4 regions of the Staphylococcus sp. acrmy genome follow, and region 1 is predicted to be linked to each of the others. Evidence: riboswitches for the same ligand, from Rfam matches in the RefSeq annotation. Region 1 holds a riboswitch; each other region holds the start of a gene.

Region 1 (2,212 bases):
GAAATTTGGGTAATTAAATAACTTATTCCGTATGAAATAATTATCCATAGATAATGACTTTTTCTATTTTCCTGATTAAGTTCATCTTTATAAACGATATATCCAGTATGAATAATAAATGGAAAAACAAAAATCACTGCCCAAAAGCCATATACTTGAGTCATTAAGGTAATTGTAATAAGGAAGTATAAAACACCAATAATTAAAAAGAATATTGAGATGTCGTAATCATATTTAGTAGTACGGTATAATGTATAACCAATAAACATTACAATAATACCAAATAAAATAATTATGACTGCACTTATAATAGGAAAGTTGCCTATGAATCTACTCATCACTCTAATAATTTCACTGAAGAATGCATTAAGGAAGTCCCATAAATTATGAATTTTTAATTCAGCTTTATTTTTATCCTTTAATTCATTGATTAAAGGTAAATTAACTAAAATAATGAGACCCGTGAAGAGTGAAACGAGACCGATAAGATAACTATAAATTATCTCGGTGTGTTTCTTAAGAAAAGACATACTGTTCACCTCAAAATTCATTATATATGAAGTTGTTACTCTTGTCTTTATTAAAGAATAAAATACAACTTGAGACCTATAAAAGTTTATCTTTATTTCTAATGGGTAGACTATAACTGTAATAATTATTCGTATAAGGAGTGTTGCATTATGACAAACGAAGATGCTAAAAAATTATCAGCTGAAAAAGCTAAAGAAGTAGAAGAAAAATTAAAAGACCAAAACGAAGAAAAAACTAATGACACTGAACAAACTAAAAAAGATGTTCAAGACACTTTAGACTAATTTAGACATATAAGTATGGTGGCTACCAATCCCCTAACGTGGATTGGTAGTTTTTTTTATGTTCTAAAATAAATAAATATAAAATCTATAAATTCCTATCAGTTTTAACCAAAATCCCTGAATGACCTTGACATTAATTAGGAAAAGTCATACATTTAAACTAAATTAAATAACAACGCACTAGGGGTGTGTATGCTGAGATGAGGTGTAGCCTCAAACCCTTCGAACCTGAACTAGCTAAGACTAGCGTAGGAAAGTGTTGCTAACATAAATAATTTCAACTTTTATATAAAGTATTTTATTTGAGACGCACAACTTTCTACGGAGGGTTGTGCGTTTTTTTAGGAGGAAACTTTATGTCAAAAGGTTTAAAGCTTTCAGAAATATTAGTAACTGTACTGATTGCTGTAGTATTTGCAATTATTTATAACTTATGGTGGTTTGCATACAACGTAGCACAAGTTGCAGGTCTTCATATTGAGCAACTCACATACGGCGTTTGGTTTATGGCTGCTATCGTCGCATATTTAATTATTCCTAAACCAGGTATCGCCTTAATTGCAGAATTTGCTGCTGGTGCTGGTGAAACTATTGTTATGGGTAAATTTGATATTCCAACGATTATTTATGCCATTTTACAAGGTTTAGCATGTGAAATCATTTTCGCTATTTTTAAATATAAATCAAGATCTTTAATGGTAGCGGCATTAGCTGGTTTAACTACAGCGCTTATTTCATTCCCAGTAGATTATTTCTACGGTTATTTAAATGAAGTAGCAGGTTGGAACTTACTATTATTCATTGTTTTCCGTGCGATTAGCGGTATCGTAGTTGCCGGATTACTATCTTATTATATTGTCAAAGCGTTGGATCAAACTGGCGTAACCAAACTATTCCGTCCAGCTTCTCAAAAAGACTACGACAACCTATAAGGGGAAATCATTGTGTTAAAAGCAAAAAATTTACGTCTTAAATATCCAAATGGCGAAAGAAAAATTTTCGATAATTTAAATATTGAAATTAAAGATAAAGAAAAAGTGCTTTTACTAGGTCCTTCTGGATCTGGTAAAAGCACATTGCTTAATGTGCTAAGTGGTATTGTTCCTAATTTAATAGAACTACCTATGAAATATGATGAATTAGAAATTAATCAACAATCAGGGGTTATCTTTCAAGATCCAGATACTCAATTTTGTATGCCGAAAGTTTATGAAGAATTAGCTTTCGTTTTAGAAAATAAGAAAGTCCCACGTAGTGAAATGGACGAACAAATTCAACAAGCCCTTGCTTCTGTGAATTTAAATGTAACTGACACTACATATGTTAACCACTTGAGTGGCGGGATGAAACAGAAATTAGCTATTGTGGAAACTATTTTACAAGAAGCTGATACGCTC
Region 2 (2,212 bases), on a different contig from region 1:
TAGTCTCATCGCAACTAAGAAAGCTTTTGGAGAGTATGGTCTAGAAAGAACCTAGTGATGAACAAATTGAATATTATATGGGTATACCTATTGAAAAATCATTTAATTTAATGAGTTCAGTAGATTTAAACGAAAAAGAACTTAAGCAACTCATAAGATTATTTAGAGAAAATTATAAAGAAGTTGAAGAAGCACATTTAAATAGTTATGATGGCATGTTAAATCAACTCGAGACACTTCATAAAAAGGCTAAATTATTCGTGGTTTCTAGTAAAAAAACTGAAGTACTAAAGAGAAATTTAAAGATATTAAAGGTCGATCATTTATTCTTGGAAATCATACGGTCAGATAAAGTAAAAAATTATAAACCATCACCTGATGGTATTCTTTATATTTTAAATAAATATAACTTAAACAAAACTGAAACTATATATATCGGAGATGCTATATTTGATATTCAAATGGCAAAAAATGCAGGAGTCTCTTCATGTGCTGTAACATGGGGAAGTCATAGTGAAGAAAATTTAAAATTAGAAAATCCTGATTTCATTATTAATAGTGTAAAACAAACGAATTTTGAGAGATAAGATAGGTCGGCTAATAAATTGTAAATGTAATTAGATTTTTAATGGTGTTTCTGATTTAATTATTTATTCTCTACGTACTAAGTAATCATTTCCTCCATCTAAATTCCACTCCTAATATAGTGAATTAAATCTTAATTTGTAACTTTTTATCTTAATTGATATACTAAAGCCATAATTGAATATCATCGGATATCAATTAATATTTGCTAGGGGTGCTTTTAAGTGCTGAGAGAGGAATATTTCTCAACCCTTTGGACTTGAACTAGATAATACTAGCGTAGGGAAGCAAATGGATAAAGTAAATTTAAAATAAAATATATTCAATACATATAAAAAGACAGGATACGATTATGGTTGTCTCTATCAACCATCATTTTATTCTGTTTAATAATGTATTTTATTATTAATGATCGCTTTTTTCTAACAAATATATTCCTTTTTTGTGTGCTTAAAATTCTCTTAGCGTCATGATTATAGGAGGATTTTATGAAACAAGAAAACATTGAATTGAAAAAAGGTTTTCCAGCAAGTGAACGTGTATTTAAGCAAGGTGTAGATGAAGATATTCAGGTGCCATTTAGAAAGATTGAGTTATCTGATACACTATTCGACAATGAAAAGCGCCACAATGACCCTTTGTATGTATACGACACAGCAGGCCCTTACCATGAAGATGATTATAAAGTAGACATTTTCAAAGGTATTCCAAAAACCCGTCATCATTGGATAGAGGAGCGAAACGATACTGAGACTTATATTGGACGTCGTATACAATCTATTGATAATGGTTTTAAAAAAGAGGGGCATAAAAATCTTGTTGAACAATCTTTTGACTACCAACCGCGAAAAGCAAGTAAAGCCCATGCCATTACACAAATGTACTATGCTAAAAAAGGCATAATTACTAAAGAAATGAAATATGTGGCATGCCGAGAAGACGTGGACCCAGAATTTGTCCGTGAAGAAATTGCTAGAGGACGCGCCATTATTCCTAACAATGTAAATCACCCTGAATCTGAGCCAATGATTATTGGTAAGAATTTCCAAGTTAAAATTAATGCTAATATTGGTAACTCTATTGTCTCATCATCTATTGAAGTTGAAATAGAAAAGCTTGTATGGGCTATCCATTGGGGCGCAGATACAATCATGGATTTATCGACAGGCAAGAATATTCACTCTACTCGAGAATATTTATTGCGTAATTCTCCAGTGCCAGTGGGTACCGTGCCTATCTATCAAGCTTTGGAAAAGGTTGGTGGTGTAGCAGAGGATCTCACTTGGGAAATTTATCGAGATACGCTTATCGAACAAGCGGAACAAGGCGTTGATTATTTCACAATTCATGCGGGTGTGCGTCTACATCATGTACCACTTACTGTAGACCGCCTCACTGGCATTGTTTCTCGAGGCGGCTCAATTATGGCGCAATGGTGTTTAGCACATCACGAAGAAAGCTTTTTATACGAACATTTTGATGATATTTGTGAGATATTAGCGCAATATGATATTGCTGTCTCATTAGGTGATGGCTTACGACCAGGCTCAATTTATGATGCAAATGATGAAAGTCAAATTGCAGAATTGAAAACACTTGGAGAACTAACTGATATCGCTTGGAAACA
Region 3 (2,212 bases), on a different contig from region 1:
ACACGCGTGGAATGATTTTAAATCCGCCATTACTCCTGCTCCACCTGTAGGGTCTGTTCCAGCAATAGTTAAAGCAATCTTAGGTTTATTCATGGTTAGCGCCTCCAAAGTTCCATTGTTCATCTATATATGCCATATTAAAGAAGTTACGTTCGTGTATTGTACTTTGTAAGAAACTTTCTTTAATATCTGCTTTTTCTTGTTCTGTACAATTTTCAGTTAGTTCATCTAATAAGCGATCAAACACTTCTATAAGTGGACGCATCTCAGTACTATAAAAATCAAACCACTTAGCTGTGATTGAATCTCTATTTAAATTGTCATCTTCTAATGCCATTTTAGCCACAACTTCATATACGTATGGACACGGAGCCATAGCTGCGATGGTATACGCTGCATTTTCATGCGCATAAGCGTGATAATACATATGCTTAATATAATGGTCGCCACTTGGAGGCCAAACTTTTTCTTTAACGATTTCTTCATAAGGTTCATTAATATAGTCAGCTAAAATTTCATGCGCTTCTACTTCACCATCAAGCATAAATTCGATTTGTTCAACTAAGAATTTAACGTCTTTCATAGTTGGTGCTTTAGGTATTAAAAGTGCATATAAGTTAGTAAACTCTTTTAAATATGAAGCATCAGCACGTAGATATTGACGTACCGCTTGCTTTGATAGACTACCTTTTAATAAATCTTGAATAAACCCATCATTATAAATCTTCTCAATAATAGGTTGTGAAGCTTCTTTTAATTCAGTTGAAAAAGTCATTTCATTTCCTCCTTAAAAATAAAAAGCTACATTTCAACGTAGAAATGTAGCTTTCATTCTTAGAACATGAATGAAACGTTCACATCACTACTTTCCTACGTTGGTACTAACCAAGTCAGGTTATAAGGGTCCGAATCATTCATCTCAGCCATCAATAAGGCTCCCCTAGTAGCTTTTATTATTTCTTTCACCATATCAAATTGGTAATTAATTAGCAAATAAAAAAGCCAAGACACCTTTAAAAGATGCCTTAGCTAAAATATATTATATATTTAAATTATGCAGTTACCCATTGAGATGCGCCAGCAGTGTTGTATAATTTAACAGCTGCAGCATCTTGAACGTGTTCAGGAGCTTGTGTTGGAGATACACCTTTATATTCAGCAGGTGCTACTGAGTCCCAAGTAGATTGTAAGAATTGATACTTACCTGCTGCACCTGAACTTGGGTTAACAGCTTTGATGTCGCCGCCTGATTCACGTTGAGCAATTTGTTGTAAATGGCTATTAACATTTACTGATGAACCACTTGAAGCTTCGCTACTTGATTGACTAGATTGACTAGTGCTTGAAGTAGCTTGTTGTGGTTGTTGAGTTTGCTCAGTTTGTGGTGCTTGTTGTGTTTGTGTTGGTTGTGTTGTATTTGATTGTTGTTGGTTACTAGTTTGTTGTGGTGCTTCTTGATTGTAAGAAGATGTGTCTTGTGTGCTAGCTTGTTGTCCAGTTGCTTGAGTTGATGTTTGTTGTTGAGCAGTGTTATCTACTGTTGCACCATTAGATGGATGATATTCCCATTGGAAATAAGTGCCATCTGACCAGAAATGATAAGATTTACCATTTAAGTTGAATTGATAATCATAAGCGCCCTCTTGAATAGGACCTTGGTTTAATGATTGATCATTTGATTCTGCTAATTGTGCTAACTCTGCCTTGTTAATTTGAGATTCACTCGCATCAGCTTGACCTGCATTACCAGCTACTACTCCTAAGCCTACTGCTAATGATGAAGCAATAATAGTCTTTTTCATAGTATAAAAATCCTCCTACGTAATTTGTTCATAAATTATTTTACAAGTTACACTTTAACATCCATAAAAGCAGTGTAGGTTACAGTGAAATAAAAAAAGGAAGGTCTTTTTTACATACAAATTACATTGAATAATGGTACAAATTAATTAAATTTAGTAATTTAAAACTTCCATGACAGTGTTTAAGATATTATCTTATACTTTTGTTATGTAATACGATTGAAATCTTTCAGATAATTAAACCCAAAAATTAGGAACCTCCCTTACTTTGTTGGGAAGAAATAAGAGAGGTTCTGAGTATAATTGAAAGATGTTATATATAGAATAGATAGAATTGGAGTTAAAATATAGAAATTTAATTGATATTGGTTATCTCAAGATTATTTAAGGGATAAGTGTCTTCATCATAT
Region 4 (2,212 bases), on a different contig from region 1:
AACAAGCTAGATACATAAATTAAGTATCTATTTGGGATAACTTGGCATTATTTATAATGTGCCGGAGAATATATACTCTTTTCTTTTTCAAATTAGTTTGTACTAGACTTAGACTTCCTTAAATTTAGAGTACATTTATCAATCACCAACATTCCATACAATAAAATGTAACCCTGTCATACATTTTATTAAAACCCAAACATTTGTATATTCCCAAAAAAGGCTTTATGGCCAATACACTTATAGTCCTCCCAATGCTATAAGTGTATTTTTTATTTGGGAAAATAGTACAATCGCTTGTCTCAATTATTAACTTTTCAAATAAATTTACAACAAACATACATGATAAGATAAAAGAGAGTTCGATAACTAATTATTGGAGTGGTGATGAATCATGAAGCTACTAATATATGGACTAAATTTGCTCAACTATTTAATAGCAATAACGCTCGTACTTTATAACTTACATAACCTATCTCAAGTTGGTCTCGACATTTGCGTGTACTTTCTCATTGCTAGTTTTATTCTATTAGTCTGCTCACTTATCATTTATTTTCCAGCCAAAAATAATACGCTCTTAGTCAGTTTCTTTATAAATCTCTTTAATCTAGCCATTCTATTTCCAATAATGTTATTGCTATTGTTTTAATACTTTTTAACTTTAATTTCTATATCAGTTTCATCTATGCTATGTTATAAATAGGTAAAACAAGTCACTAGGGGGGCAATATTAATTGCTGAGAGAAAGTAAACCTTTCAACCCTTGAACCTGTTGGTTAGTACCAACGTAGGAAAGTGAAAATATATTTATGCATTTCTTTCAACATTCACTTTTTTACGGAAAACTGTTTATTGGAGGAATTTTTTTATGGAAAAATTAGTAGTCGGTTTAGAATGGTTTTTAAATCCTGATCATTTACCATTAATTTTAGGTATTGAAAAAGGTTGGTTTAAAGAACACGACTTAGAGATTGAAATGATAGAACCTGAAAAACATTTTGATGCATTAGAAGAAATTGAAAATGGTTCAATGGATATCGCCATTACTGAACCTATCCATTTAGTAGAAGATAAAGCAAGCAACCAAAATGTAGTAGGATTCGCTAGATACTTACATACGAATGGTGGCGTAATGTACAACAAAGATAAAGGCATTACAACACCTAAAGATTTAGTTGGCAAACGTCTCCAATATCCTGGTGCACCTGGTTTAGGTGGCATTGCTATCGCCAAAACGATGATTGAAGCTGATGGCGTAGAGTATAAAGACGGTGATATTACGCCAGTTAACAATAGCTTTTATCACACCGACGCTTTACTAAATGATAAAGCCGATGCTGCTACACTTATCTTTGAAAATTTTGAAATATTAGAAGCAAGAAGTAAAGGCCTTAACGTAGATTATTTCGCTTTAAAAGATTACAACGTACCAGACTTTTGCCAATTAATTTTTATTACTACGCCTAATAAATTAGATACAGAAAGTACTAAAATCAAACGATTTATCAAAGTCATTCAAAAAGCAATTCAGTACATCAATACAAACCTTGAAGACGCAATTAACATCTATGCCCAATACACACAAACAGATATAAATAACCAATTAAATAAAGATACCATCGAAGCCACAACAAAATGCTTCACAAATGATTTATCAATAAGCGACGATTTCTACAACGACCTACAATTGTGGCTAAAAGAAACCGGAAAAATTCAACAAACTATCAACCCAAAAGATTATTTTACAAACCGTTTGTTATTTAGTAGACACGATTGATATGTGATGATTATGTTAATATTATATTGAATAAAATAATTTTATAAGTTAAATATTACTTTTTGAGTTTGACAGACATTGAAACTTAACCTAGTATTAAATTAGCATTATAAATAAAAAAACCAACTTGTAAATTACAAGTTGGAATCATACACCATAGCTAGAATATAGAGTATGAAATCTCTATTTTTCTTACTAGTTTATTTAACCCTTTTATTACTGCCAATAATAAAGGGTTATTTTTTATTGAGTTTTCCAAAAAATATAGTCATTGCTAAAGATAAAAATACATTTAAAGTAATAAAAACTTCAAAGTTTATATTAAATATGCAAATAAACAGTAATAATCACCTCCTACATAAGTAAGAAATGATTACTCTGGCTATGAATTACTTTAATTGTACTTAAATCTTACAATAATTAAAAGCCACTATT

What was found. Region 1 has a riboswitch for thiamine pyrophosphate ahead of FH144_RS02880 (ECF transporter S component). Riboswitches for the same ligand answer to the same signal wherever they lie in the genome.
Region 2: another riboswitch for thiamine pyrophosphate. It lies ahead of thiC (phosphomethylpyrimidine synthase ThiC); the one in region 1 lies ahead of FH144_RS02880 (ECF transporter S component).
Region 3: another riboswitch for thiamine pyrophosphate. It lies ahead of tenA (thiaminase II); the one in region 1 lies ahead of FH144_RS02880 (ECF transporter S component).
Region 4: another riboswitch for thiamine pyrophosphate. It lies ahead of FH144_RS01360 (ABC transporter substrate-binding protein); the one in region 1 lies ahead of FH144_RS02880 (ECF transporter S component).

What each region holds. Positions count from the first base shown of each region.
Region 1 covers NZ_JALCVE010000002.1:229,296-231,507, forward strand. Annotated here, with positions in the region: gene auxA (lipoteichoic acid stability factor AuxA) at 1-530, opposite strand, end outside; gene graF (glycopeptide resistance-associated protein GraF) at 681-815, shown strand; TPP riboswitch at 988-1,087, shown strand; gene FH144_RS02880 (ECF transporter S component) at 1,172-1,747, shown strand; gene FH144_RS02885 (ABC transporter ATP-binding protein) at 1,760-2,212, shown strand, end outside.
Region 2 covers NZ_JALCVE010000001.1:85,526-87,737, reverse strand. Annotated here, with positions in the region: partial or broken gene FH144_RS00420 (HAD family hydrolase) at 1-587, shown strand, start outside; TPP riboswitch at 786-888, shown strand; partial or broken gene thiC (phosphomethylpyrimidine synthase ThiC) at 1,074-2,212, shown strand, end outside.
Region 3 covers NZ_JALCVE010000011.1:23,899-26,110, forward strand. Annotated here, with positions in the region: gene thiD (bifunctional hydroxymethylpyrimidine kinase/phosphomethylpyrimidine kinase) at 1-93, opposite strand, end outside; gene tenA (thiaminase II) at 86-775, opposite strand; TPP riboswitch at 851-952, opposite strand; gene FH144_RS10415 (transglycosylase family protein) at 1,053-1,802, opposite strand; gene FH144_RS10420 (single-stranded DNA-binding protein) at 2,158-2,212, opposite strand, start outside.
Region 4 covers NZ_JALCVE010000001.1:276,331-278,542, forward strand. Annotated here, with positions in the region: TPP riboswitch at 709-811, shown strand; gene FH144_RS01360 (ABC transporter substrate-binding protein) at 869-1,777, shown strand.